DNA from 3 places in the Streptomyces sp. NPDC006879 genome. Region 2 is predicted to be linked to each of the others. Evidence: riboswitches for the same ligand, from Rfam matches in the RefSeq annotation. Region 2 holds a riboswitch; each other region holds the start of a gene.
What was found. A riboswitch is a leader RNA that binds a small molecule or an ion and turns the genes downstream of it on or off. The one in region 2 is predicted to bind cobalamin.
Positions count from the first base shown of each region.

Region 1 (4,222 bases), on a different contig from region 2:
AGGGTGGCCAGTCTTGCGCCCTGGTAGCAGGCGAAGAGTAGTTGCTCGGCGGTGATCGGCCCGCCCAATCTGATGCCCTTGACCCAGTGGGGCAGGGCCAGTTCGGGCAGCGTGAACAGCAGGTGCGTGCCCGGGACCGGGGAACCGAGGGCCACGGTGAACAAGAGCCGCATGACGAGCACGAAGACGCCCAGCCGTAGGAAGAAGCCGTAGCTGCGGGCCCAGGGAGCGTCGGTGCGACGGACGGTCACCACGTAACCGGCGACCGCCACGAGCAGGCCGAGCAGCAGCGGATTGGTGGTCCGGGACGCGGCTGCGGCCAGCCCCAGTGCCCACAGCCACCAGGCGCCGGCGGTGACCGCGTTGGCGCGGGTCGCCACCGGTGCCCGTAGCCGGTTCCACCAGCGGGGCGGATCGGCGTGCTCCCGCGCCGACCCTCTCCGGGATTCCGGGCCGCCCGTGTCCCTGGGCGGGCGGGCGGTGGTGCGGTGCTGGGGAAGCCCGGTCATCGGGTCCGGCGGCGGCGGTTTTGCCAGAGGGCGGCCGTCGCCAAGGCGATCACCGCGGACACCGCGGCCAGCAGCCCCACGGAAGGACCGGACCCACCGCCGGACTCGGCGGTGCCGGGCGCTGTCGCGGTGCTCGGCGCGGGTGCGGGGGCCGTGTTCCGCGGCTCTGCTTGAGCCACCTGGTCTCCGCAGCCCCGCCGCGGGTACCCGGCGATGGCGCAGAGCAGCGCCGCGCTGTTGTAGCGCAGCGGGGTGGCGACCACCGCCAACGCCTCGGCGGTGGTCGCCGCCGGGGCGAGGGAGGCGCAGTAGCCGCGCGGTTCGGATTGGGGTGGGCTCTCCCCCTGCGGTGCGTCTCGGGGCAGACCGAAGTCGACGAGGAGCGCCACTCGCTTCTTGCCTTCCCGAGCCGGCGTGTCCTTGCACAGGGTGGCGAACTCCGCGGTGCCGCGCGGGAGCGGGGAGCCGACCGCCGAATCCTCGCTCACCGAGAAGCGGAAGCCCTGGACCGAGCCGTCGGCGGGGCGGGTGGTGGACGGTCCCTGGGTGGCGTACACCCATCGGCCGCCGTCCCGCTCCCAGAACGACCAGTACCGGTAGCCGGTGGCCTGGGCCGGGCCCGCAGCCAGCAGCGTCATACAACTGCCGAGGGCGAGGACGAAGGCCAGCGCCGTCGCGTACGGGCGGCCCGACGCGGGGCGCGGGGGGCGGCGGACGGTCACGACGTGCCGTTCTTCTTGCGGCCGCTGATCAGGATGCCGATTCCGATGCCGGCGACGGCGCCCACACCGATGATCCACCAGATGTTGGAGCCCGAGTTCTTCTCCTCGGACTTCTCGGCGGCGTCGTCCTTGGTGTCCGCGTTCGCCGAGGACTGCTCCTTGGACGCGGCAGCGGCCGGGGCCGGACCCTGGGCGTTCAGCTGGGCGACCAGGTCGGTGCCGCCGAAGGCCTTGGGGTCGGCGCCGCCGGCGTGGGCGGCGAGGACGAGCTGGGCATAGCCGGCCGGCCCGGCGGTCTTGGCCCAGGCGGCTCCGTTCTGCTCCAGCCAGGCCAGCGGCTTGGCGGCGGCGTCCCGGTGGCCCGCCGCGGCCAGGGCGATGACGGTGTCCGCGGTGTTGCCGACGTCGGGCTGGTCGGTGGCGCCCGGCATGGCGGACATCAGGTGGTCACCGGTCTTGGCCGTGGTGCGGGCGAGATAGGCGCTGGCGGCGGCGGCGGCCTGGGCGGGCTCGACCTTCTGCGCCGCCTCTGCGCCCGTGCGGCAGGTGGGCGTGGCCTCGGTGAGAGGGGTGTTGGACTTCGGGGCTTCCACGAGCAGGCTCATGCCGAGCATGCCGAGGACGGCCGCGGCGGTGGCGTCGGCGTTCGCCGACAGCTTGCCGGCCTGGTCCGGTTGGTAGGCGAAGGCTCCGAGGTCGGCCGCAGTGGCGATGTCCTTCTCGGCGCAGCTGACCTGGAGGGAGGCCAGGGCGTTCGTGGCCCGAGCGCCCTTCTTGGACGCCACCTGGTCCACCTTCTCGCCGGCCGCGGCGAGCGCGCCCACCACGATGCCGGTGGAGTTGGCGTCGCTCGCCCCGCCGGGGTTGTAGCTCCAGCCGCCGTCCTCGTTCTGTACGGACTTCAGCCAGTCCACGCTCTTGGCGACCACCGCGTCGTGGCCACCGAGCGAGGCGAGCGCCTGTACGGCCGCGGCGGTGGCGTTGCTGTCCGCCATGGTCTTGGCGTCACAGTCCTGGGCCGGGTCGGGGCGGAAGGAGGCGAAGGAGCCGTCGGCGCACTGCTGGCCGGTCAGCCAGTTCACGGCGGCTGCGGCGGGCTGCACGCCGGCGGCGTCCTGGGCGAGGAAGGCCAGCGACTGGCGCCAGACTCCGTCGTAGGTCGGGTCCGTCGTGCCGTACAGGCCGGAGGGTATGGCGGGCGCGGGGGAGGGGGCCGCGAGGGCTGCGGGGGCCAGTGCCACCGCCAATACGCCGGTGGCGGCGAGCACGGTGGCGCTGCGTCGTACGTTCACGGGGGTGGGGCCTCTCCTGCTGGGGAGCCGGGAGGCAGGCGCGGGCGGCACCGGGCTCCGGCCCCGCATTCCTCGACGGTTGCCGTCCACCGCGTTGCGGTGGCGCGAGCCGTGTACATCCGCACGGGGCGATCCGGCTCACCGCCTGGGCGGTTCACGGCTGCGGGTCAGCGCCGGATTCGCACCGGCTTCTCCCCGAACGGAAGTGTCAACGACCCGCCCACTGTACCGGCAGGTACCTTGCCGGTCCGGAGCGCGGCCTGGCCGCTGTCGCCGGCGCCCTCAAACCGCCAGATAGGTGACCGGATCGCTGCCGGGTACCGCTTCGACCCGGCCGAGTTTCACCAGCCGCCGTAGATGGGCCTCGGCCTCGGAGACGGCGATGTTGCGGGAGCCGAAGGGGATCTCTTCCCAGGGGCGGTTCCATTCCATCCGCTCGGCCAGTGCCCAGGGGGTCAGTGGTTGGCCCAGGAGGGCGCGGAGCCCGGCCAGTCGTTCCTCGTGGTGGTCCAGGAGTTCGCGCACCCGGCCGGGTGCGTCGGAGAAGGGGTGCTGGTGGGCGGGTAGCACTTCGGCCGGAGTGAGGCGCCCGATGCGTTCCAGGGAATCGAGGTAGTCCCCGAGCGGGTCGGTGGCCTGAGCGTCCTGCGGACCCTCGTAGAGGCCGATGTGCGGCGAGATGCCCGGGAGGAGGTGGTCGCCGGAGAACAGGCGACCCAGGCCCGGCTTGTTCGCCGGATGTTGCTCTTCCAGGTGGAGGCAGACGTGCCCGGGGGTGTGGCCGGGCGTCCAGAGGGCCCGAAGGTGTCGGCCGGCTAGCGGGAGGAGCTCGCCGGGGAGGATCTCCCGGTCGGGTAGGGCCGCGTGCAGGCCGGGCAGGGAACGCATCCGCCCGGAGTCCCGGGCGCTTCGTAGGGGGGCCAGGTGGTCTTCGGGGGCGCCGGCGGCAGCGAGTTTGGTGGTGAGGTAGCGGAGCCATTCGGCGGGGTCGGTGTCGCGCAGGCGGCGGACGACTTCGGCGTCGGCGCGATGCATGGCGATCCAGGCACCCGAGGCTTCCCGAACCTGGCCGGACAGGCCGTGGTGGTCGGGGTGGTGGTGGGTGATGACCACGCCGTGGATTTCGGCGATCTCGACACCGAGCTCGGCCAGGCCTTCGACGAGGGTGTCCCAGGAGTGGGGGTCGTCCCATCCGGTGTCGATGAGGACCGGGCCGCGGTCGGTGTCCAGGACGTGGACGAGGGTGTGGCCCAGGGGGTTGTCCGGGATGGGGACCTTGATGCTGTGCACGCCCCCGCCGTGGTCGGTCACCTGTGTCATGTGGCCCCCTGGTGTGGTGACGGTGCGGAGCGCCCACTATAACGAGAACTCGTTACAGTAGTAGCCCGAGTGAACTTTCTTGGCCTTCTGTCGACTGCTCGGACCGTGGACTCCTTGAAGTGGAACTGGTATCAGTTCTGAATCTGAAGAAGCGTCAGGGGTAGGCCGTCGGGAAGGGCAGGCACCACCATGACCGAGCTCGTGGAGCACCAGAGGCTTTTCATCGGCGGAGAGTTCGTCGATCCGCTCGGCACCGAGACCATCGAGGTGATCTCCCCCCATACCGAACGAGTCCTCGGACGGGTGCCGCACGCCTCCCGAGAGGACGTCGACCGGGCCGTCGCCGCCGCCCGCCGGGCCTTCGACGAGGGCCCTTGGC
Region 1 covers NZ_JBIAGC010000001.1:210,800-215,021, forward strand. Annotated here, with positions in the region: gene ACFYMC_RS00970 (energy-coupling factor transporter transmembrane protein EcfT) at 1-509, opposite strand, end outside; gene ACFYMC_RS00975 (SCO2322 family protein) at 506-1,147, opposite strand; gene ACFYMC_RS00980 (prenyltransferase/squalene oxidase repeat-containing protein) at 1,228-2,523, opposite strand; cobalamin riboswitch at 2,632-2,763, opposite strand; gene ACFYMC_RS00985 (MBL fold metallo-hydrolase) at 2,806-3,843, opposite strand; gene ACFYMC_RS00990 (aldehyde dehydrogenase) at 4,033-4,222, shown strand, end outside.
Region 1: linked by a shared signal. The riboswitch ahead of ACFYMC_RS00980 (prenyltransferase/squalene oxidase repeat-containing protein) and the one ahead of ACFYMC_RS19105 (energy-coupling factor ABC transporter permease) in region 2 are both predicted to bind cobalamin.

Region 2 (4,222 bases):
GAGGCAGCCGCATGGGAGCGGCCGGCGGACGAGTTGTTCCGCATCCTGGGATGGCTCGTCGTTGAGGCGCGGCACCGGGCGGACTGGTTGGTGGGCCTGGTGTGCGAGTACCGCTCCGTGGACACGGTGGCAGCGCTGGGCGAGCAACTGCCCGCGCTCGGGCGTGAGGTCGAGCTGGACCGCGAACTGCTCTCGGAGGCCGTCAGGGCCAGGACGCCCCAGGACCTGGCCCACCTGTACGCGCGGTGGGTCACGGCAGAGGACTGCGCCATGGGTGATGCACTGCTCGCCCGGGCTGTGTGGTCGGCGCGGGCGGTGGACCTGGTCGCCCTGCTGGGCCTCGTCGACGACGCGCCGGCGACCGAACGGGCCGTCCGGGAGACCGCCCGCCACGGGTTCCAGCCGCGTCGGCTGTTCGGGATCGCCCGTCGCCTGGCCGAGCAGGGGCGCGATTGCCTGGCCGCCGCGGTCCTCGCCGCGCTCGTCCACATCGCCGAGCGAGCGGTGGGCGGGGCTGGTGCGTTCCGCGAAGAGTTCGTCGTGCTGCTGCCGCACCAGCGCGCCGACCTGGCGGGTCGGATCCTCACGGCCGCCGCCCCGCTGTCGATGCTCCGGCTGCTCTACTCGCTCTACGACGTGCGGCAGGGCGAGGTCGTCGCCGACGAACTCATCGAGCGGGCAGCGGCCGAAGGGGCACTGCCCGCCCTGCTGGCCAACGCCCCGACCGCGTACCCCTCGGGCGAGCTGAGCAGCGCAGCGGAGCTGCGGGAGCTGTTGCGGACCTACCAGGAGCCCCTCGTCGGTGACGTCTGAGCCGTTGGGGCGCACGCGGGGAGCAGCCACGGGCAGGGCGCGGCTGGCGTCCGCGTGTTGGGGCACGATCCGGGACCTGGGCTGCGGAACAGGGTCCTTGGTCCCTGGCCCGGACCGGACAGCCCGTGCGAGGGTGGGGGCAGAGCTCAGACCAGCTCCCGGACGAGGGGCGCCGTACCCGGACACGACGACGGCGTCGAGGGAGCTGTTCGTCGTGGCGTGGATCGTTCTGATCGTCTCCGGGGTCCTCGAAGCCGTTTGGGCCACCGCACTGGGCAGGAGCGCCGGATTCAGCCGGCCGGTGCCCACCGCGGTCTTCGGCGTGGGCCTCGTGCTGAGCATGGCCGGGCTCGCCTACGCCCTGCGCACCCTGCCGATCGGTACCGGTTACGCGGTGTGGGTCGGCATCGGTGCGACGCTGACCGTGGCTTACGGGATGCTGTTCGGCGGCGAGAGCGTCTCGGCGGTGAAACTGGCACTGCTGGCCGGGATCGTGGGCTGTGTGATCGGGCTGAAGGCCCTGCACTGAAATCCCGTCCCCGCGACGGGAACCGTTGGGTTCCTCCGGGTGTCTCCGCGTATGACAATACTGTCCCCGTATCAGGGAGAATCGGGGAACGCCATGCCTCTGCGTCAACGTCAGCGCCTGGTGGCCGTCGCCACCGGCACCGCACTCACCCTGGGCGTGGGAATCGCCGTCCCGGCCGCCGCTTCGGCTGCGCCCGCGACCCAGACCCCACGCGTCGTCAACGCCCGTTGGGGCGGGCACTGCACGTACGACCGCCTGGTCATCGACATCAGGGGCTATGTCCCCACGGTGTCGGTGCGGCGGGTCAGCGAACTGCGATACGACGGGTCCGGCCGGAAGGTCCCGCTCGCGGGCCGCTACTTCCTGGAGATCCGTCTCAACCCCGCCCAGGCGCACAATGAGGCGGGCAAGTCCGTTTACCGGGGCCCCAAGCTGCAGAAGATCTACCTTCCCAAGCTCAAGGGCATCGCTCTGACCGGCGACTACGAGGCGTACGTGACCTTCGGAGCCGCCTTCAACACCAAGCCCACCTACAAGACGTTCAAGCTGCATGGGCCCGAGCGCGTGGTGCTCGACTTCAAGCACGCCAACGTCTGCTGAAGCACCTGCGGCCGGCGGGCCGGGACGGCGCACGCGCCCGTCCCGGCCCGCCGTTTGCGTGTGCCGGGCATCCGCTCGCCTCCGGCGAGCGGGCCCGCTCGGGCCAGAGGCCGGGGACCCCGCGAGGAGCACACGGCGATCGTTCGAACAGAACCGGGCCGGTCGCCCGAGGTCACCGGGAGGCGTGAACCCCGAGGGCCGACGTGCCTGCCGAGGGGACCACGGGCCGTGGATCGCGCGGGCCGTGGTCCCGGCCGCGCTCCGCTGCCCGAATTCGGGCCGGGTTGTGGCTCGCTGGGGTAGGCCATTAGGGTCGCAGGGCCTTGGTGTACGGGAAGACGGTGTGAAACCGGCGCGGCCCTCGCCACTGTGATCGGGAAGTCCGGCTCCACTCCTTCGGGAAGCCACTGGGCTGACGCGGGGAGTCCCACGCCGGCCCGGGAAGGCGGGGTCCGGGCATGAGTACCCGTGAGCCAGGAGACCGGCCGGGGCGCGTTGTCCATCCACGAGGTGCTGGAGAGGTCTCCCCCACTCATGCATATTGCCGAGGGGTTTCTACCCCCCTTGCACGCGGTCGCCTGGGGCGCCGCGTCCGCTCCCTTCGTCGTCCACGGCGTACGCTCCCTGACCCGCGAGGTCAAGGCGAACCCCGAGAGCACCCTGCTGCTCGGCGCTTCGGGGGCCTTCACGTTCGTTCTCTCCGCACTGAAGATCCCCTCGGTGACGGGCAGTTGCTCGCACCCCACCGGTACCGGGCTCGGAGCCATCCTCTTCCGGCCGCCGATCATGGCGGTGCTGGGCACGATCACCCTGCTGTTCCAGGCCCTGTTGTTGGCCCACGGCGGACTCACCACGCTGGGCGCGAACGTCTTCTCGATGGCCATCGCCGGCCCGTGGGCCGGGTACGCCGTCTACAAGCTGTTGCGGCGCTTCGAGGCCCCGCTGATGGTGTCGGTGTTCTTCGGCGCCTTCTTCGCCGACCTGGTCACCTACTGCGTCACCAGCGTGCAGCTGGCACTGGCCTTCCCGGACCCGGGCAGCGGCATCCCCGGGGCGCTCGCCAAGTTCGCCGGAATCTTCGCCGTCACCCAGATCCCACTGGCCGTCAGCGAGGGCCTGTTGACGGTACTGGTGATGCGGCTGCTCAGCCAGTCCAGCAAGAGCGACCTGATCCGGCTGGGCGTCCTGGCCCGAATCACCCCGAAGGCGCAGAAGCAGGAGGCCCCGGTCCGATGAGCCGGAACGCGAAGATCAACACTGTGCTGCTGCTCCTGGTGGCGGCCTTGGCCGTACTGCCCCTCGCGCTGGGGCTCGGCGACGGCAAGGAGGAGCCGTTCACCGGCGCGGACGCGCAGGCGGAGGTGGCCATCACCGAGCTGAAGCCCGACTACGAACCCTGGTTCTCCCCCCTGTACGAGCCGCCCTCGGGTGAGATCGAGTCCGCCCTGTTCGCCCTCCAGGCGGCACTCGGCGCGGGCGTACTGGCCTACTACTTCGGGGTGCGGCGTGGCCGCCGCCAGGGTGAGGCCGCGGCGGCGCGGGCGGGCGAGACCGGGCCCACCGTGAGCTCCGCACGGTAGCGGCCGGTGCTGCCGATCGATGTGGCGGCGCACGGCAACCGCTGGCGCCGCCGCCATCCACTGGAGAAGGCGGTCCTCGGTCTCGGGCTCACCGGGTCGGCGGTCGCGTTGCCACCCTGGCCGGGCTCGGTGCTGGTGGGCGCGGCCACCGTGGCGATCCTGTTGGGGCCAGCCGGGGTGACGTGGCGTCAACTGTGGCGCGCGTACCGGATCCCACTCGGATTCTGTTTCACCGGGGCACTGCCGCTGCTGGTGCAGCTGGGAGGCCAGGAAGGATTCCTGGCACTGGCACCTGGGGGCCCTCGGTTGGCCGCGGAGCTGCTACTGCGCACCTCGGCCGCCTCCTTGGGGGTGCTGTTGTTCGCCTTCACCACACCCGTGTCCGACGTGCTGCCGCGGCTGATCCGGGCCGGGGTGCCGGCCCCGGTGGTGGCGGTGGCGCTCGTCATGTACCGCATCGGCTTCCTGTTGTTGGACTCGGTCGCCCAGATCCGGCAGGCGCAGGCCGCTCGGTTGGGGCACACCAGCCGGGCGGCGGCCTGGCGTTCGCTCGCCGGACTGGCAGCGACCGCCTTCGTCCGGGCCTTCGACCGGGCTTCGCGTTTGGAGGCCGGGCTGGCCGGGCGGGGCTACGACGGCACGATGCGGGTGCTGGTGCCGTCCACGGTGTTGTCCTGGCCGTTCCTGGCGGCGACCGGAG
Region 2 covers NZ_JBIAGC010000025.1:2,117-6,338, reverse strand. Annotated here, with positions in the region: gene ACFYMC_RS19120 (hypothetical protein) at 1-813, shown strand, start outside; guanidine-III (ykkC-III) riboswitch at 953-1,013, shown strand; gene ACFYMC_RS19115 (DMT family transporter) at 1,028-1,342, shown strand; gene ACFYMC_RS19110 (hypothetical protein) at 1,436-1,942, shown strand; cobalamin riboswitch at 2,250-2,447, shown strand; gene ACFYMC_RS19105 (energy-coupling factor ABC transporter permease) at 2,477-3,178, shown strand; gene ACFYMC_RS19100 (energy-coupling factor ABC transporter substrate-binding protein) at 3,175-3,522, shown strand; gene cbiQ (cobalt ECF transporter T component CbiQ) at 3,529-4,222, shown strand, end outside.

Region 3 (4,222 bases), on a different contig from region 2:
CAGAAAGAAGGGGCCGCCGATGAGTGCCGTGACCACACCCACCGGAATCTCCTCGGGCGCCGCCACCGTGCGCGCCACCAGGTCGGCCAGCAGCAGGAATACCGCCCCGCCGAGCGCGGCCACCGGCAACAGCCGCCGGTGCGAGGCACCCACCAGCATCCGGGCGGCGTGCGGCACCATCAGCCCGACGAAACCGATCGCACCGCTGAACGCCACCAACACGCCGATCACCAGTGAGGCGAGGACAAAGACGACCGCACGGAAGCGACTGGTGTCCAAGCCCAACGTGCGGGCCCCTTCCTCCCCCGCGAGGAGGAGGTCCAGCGGCCGGGCCAGGGCGAGGAGCAGCGCGGTGCCGAGGATCAGTGCCGCGGCGGGCAGGGCCAAGCTGTCCCCGCGAGCCGCACCCAACCCGCCGAGGGTCCAGAACAGGACCGCCCGGACGTGTTGCGCGGACGCCGACAGCACCAGGACCAAACTGGTCAGGGCCGTCAGGATGTACTGGACGGCGACGCCCGCCAGGATCAGCCTGCCGGTGGTCATGGTGCCCCCGCGTCGGGCCATCGCGTACACCACGACCAGGGCGAGCGTCGACCCGGCGAACGCGGCGACCGGCAACGCGAAGGTGGTGGCTGCGCCCGCTCCCACACCGAGGACGACGACCAGCACCGCGCCCGTCGAAGCCCCCGAGGAAGCGCCGAGGAGGAAGGGGTCGGCCAGCGGATTGCGCACCAGGGCCTGCAAGACGGTGCCGGTGACGGCCAGCCCCGCCCCTACCACCGCGCCGAGCAAGACCCGCGGCAGGCGGACCTCCCACACGATGGCGGCGAAGGGCCCGGTGCGCTCGCCGCCGACGAGGATGGTGACGACCTCCCGGACGGGTATCCGCACCGGGCCCAACACCAGGGCGGCCACGGCGAGGGCCGTGAGTGCGCCGAGCAGCAGTCCCAGGGCCATCGGGAACCGCAGACGGCGGACGCTCACCGGGCGGCGGGATGGAGCTGGCGGGCGAGTTCCTCTACGGCGTCCGCCACTCGTACGCCGAGCACCGCCGAGGAAAGCGGCAGCACGGCGAAGCGCCGGTCCCGGACGGCCGGGACCTCTCTGAGTGCTGGGTCCTGCAACAAACGCTTCTTCTTGGCCTCAACGGTCGTACCACCGTAGTCGTAGATGACGACCACCTCGGGCCGACGCTGCACGACCTGTTCCCACGAGACGTCCCCGAAGGTGTCCTTGAGGTCGGAGAAGACGTTGTCGCCGCCGGCGAGGGAGATGATCTCGTTGCCGATGCCGTGACCACCGGAGGTGAAGGCCGTGTTGTCGCCCGAATCGTAGACGAAGACCGAGGGGTGCTCCGCAGCGGAAACCTTCGCCTTGACGGCCTCGATGCGCCGCTGCCCCTCGGCGAGCAGCCGCGCTCCGCGCTCGGGAACACCGAAGACCCTTGCGACCTCGGTGATCTCGGTGCGCAACTGGTCGAGGCCGACCTTGCCTTCGGTGCAGTACTCCACGCTGAGCCGGGTGGCGACGCCGCTCTTCTCCAGGCCTGCCCGGTCTCGGCCCGCGCCCTCGTCGAAGGCGCTGGTGTAGCCGCCGTACACGAAGTCCGGGGCGGCGGCGAGCAGGACCTCCTTGGAGGGGTACTCCTTGGCGAGCACCTTGATGCCCTGGTAGTCGGAGCGGTAGCGCGCGAGGATGGCGTCGTCGAGGTAGGCGGTGCCGACGATGCGGTCCCCCAGCCCGAGGGCGAGCAGGATCTCGGTGGTGTGTTGGTTCATGGTCACGGCACGCTTCGGCGGCGCGTCGAAAGTCGTCTGAACCCCGCAGTTGGTCACGGTGAACGGGAAGCCGGCGGGGGAGCCTTGGAGCTGGCGCACCGGGTCCGGCTGACTGCCGCAGGCAGCGAGCGGAACCAGCAGAGCGGTCGTGAGAAGTGCGCGCAGGCAAGCGCGAGTTCGGGTCATGGCCCTGTTTGCCTCTCCGGGGATCCTCGTCCCCGATGGAAGTGAAGAGGCGGCGCGTCAGTGTCTGACTTCCGGGCGCGCCTTCGAGGGCGTGCCCGGTCACAGTGGCGGGACCGTACCGGAATCGCACCGGCTTCCTGGCCTGCGCCGCCTTGGTGATCAGTGCCAGTGTGCCAGACCGTCATGGCCGCCGATCACCGCGGTGGGTCGAGTTCCCACCCTCGCCGGGTTCGGGGATGTCCGGCACAATGGGCGTCTCGGGTGGCCCCGGCTGCGTGACCGCTGTCGCGGGCGACCATGGGTTCGGCGATCGCCTAGGGGGCGGCGTGGGCGCACGGGAGGTGTCGGTCCCCGGACCGACGGGGTTACCACTGCTCGGCTCGGTCCGGGAGCTCAGAAGGGATTCGCTGGGCGCGTTCTTGGCCGCACAGCGCGAGTTCGGGGACCTGTGCCGTTTCGTGGCAGGACCCCCCGGGCTGCGCAACGAGGTGTACGCGGTGTTCTCCGCGACGGGCGCACAGCAGGTCCTGGCCACCGACTCGGCCAACTTCCGCAAGGACAACCTCTTCTACCAGGAGGTCCGTGAGTCCTTCGGCAATGGCCTTCTGACCAGCCAGGACGCCGACTATCTTCGTCAACGCAGGCTGGTGCAACCCCTGTTCACTCGGCGGCGCGTCGACGGGTACGCCCGGGCCATGACGATCGAGGCAGCGGCCCTGATAGGTCGCTGGTCCGACTCCCCCGATGCCACCGTCGACCTCGTACCGGACATGGCGGACCTGGCCCTGCGGACGGTGGCCCGCATCCTGTTCGGCACTGATGTGGGGCGTGCCGTGGCCGTGGTGGAACGCTGCTTCCCGATCCTCGGGGAGTACGTGCTGCGGCGCGGCTTCTCGCCGGCGAACCCGCCACGGGCTTGGCCGACCCCGGCGAACCGCAGGGCAGCCGCGGCCACCGAGGAGCTGTACGCCGTCTGCGACGCGATCATCGCGGGGCGGGTTGTCAACGGGCGTACGCAGGAGTCCGCGCCCAAGTCCACCCGGGAGCAGACCTGCGATCTACTGACGCTGCTCACCCAAGCGCAGAGCGAGCAGGAGGAGGCGTTCGGCCCGGCCGAGCTCCGGGAACAGGTCCTGGTCTTCCTGTTGGCGGGGCACGAGACCACCGCCACCTCCATGGCATTCGCCCTGCACCTGCTGGCCGGCCACCCCAAGGAGCAGGAGTTGGCCAGGCAGGAGGTGGAGAGCGTCCTGGCCGGCCGGGTGCCCACCGCGGCCGATCTGGACCGACTCCCCTACCTGACTCAGGTCCTCAAGGAGTCCATGCGCCTGTATCCGGCCGCTCCGATCATCGGCCGCCGTTCGGTCGAGGCACGGGAGATCGGCGGGATGACCGTGCCGGCGGAATCCGACGTGATGGTGGCGCCCTGGGTGATCCACCGCAATCCCGCCTACTGGCCGGAGCCCGAACGGTTCCGACCGGACCGGTTCACATCACAGGCCGAGCAGGACAGGCCGCGCTACGCCTGGTTGCCCTTCGGCGGAGGACCACGCGCCTGCATCGGCCAGCACTTCTCCATGCTGGAGTCGACGCTCGCGCTGGCGATGATCCTGCAGTCCTTCGAACTCGAAGCGGTGGACCGGGAGGTACCGGTGGAGACCGGCATCACCTTGCGCGCGAAGGGGCCGGCTCGCGCCCGGCTGCGAAAGCTCGACGGGAACGGGGCGTGAACCGTCCTGACGGGGACGATCGAGAGAAAGCCACCGCACCGCTCTCAGCACCTGTGAGGGAACGCCGGTGCCCCGGTCGGCGATCGCCGACCGGGGCACCGGTTCGAGCTTGTCCGCGCGGGACGGACCGAGCCGCCCCGCAGCGGGTCAGGCGAGGGTTCCCAGCGCCTGGTTGAAGGTCTGCGAGGGCCGCATGACGGCCGCGGCCTTCGCCACCGACGGCTGGTAGTAGCCACCGATGTCCGCCGGGGAGCCCTGCACGGCGATCAGCTCGCCGACGATGGTCTCCTCCTGCTCGCCCAAGGTCTTGGCCAGGGCCGCGAAGGCCTCCGCCAACTGGGCGTCCGCGGTCTGCGAGGCCAGCTCCTGGGCCCAGTACAGCGCCAGGTAGAAGTGGCTGCCCCGGTTGTCGATCCCGCCGAGGCGGCGGCTCGGCGACTTGTCCTCGTTGAGGAAGGTGCCGGTGGCCCGGTCCAGGGTGTCGGCGAGCACCTGGGCGCGGGCGTTACCGGTGGTGGTGGCGAGGTG
Region 3 covers NZ_JBIAGC010000057.1:8,121-12,342, forward strand. Annotated here, with positions in the region: gene ACFYMC_RS27190 (FecCD family ABC transporter permease) at 1-957, opposite strand, end outside; gene ACFYMC_RS27195 (ABC transporter substrate-binding protein) at 981-1,964, opposite strand; adenosylcobalamin (AdoCbl) riboswitch at 1,973-2,129, opposite strand; gene ACFYMC_RS27200 (cytochrome P450) at 2,291-3,694, shown strand; gene ACFYMC_RS27205 (NADP-dependent isocitrate dehydrogenase) at 3,842-4,222, opposite strand, start outside.
Region 3: linked by a shared signal. The riboswitch ahead of ACFYMC_RS27195 (ABC transporter substrate-binding protein) and the one ahead of ACFYMC_RS19105 (energy-coupling factor ABC transporter permease) in region 2 are both predicted to bind cobalamin.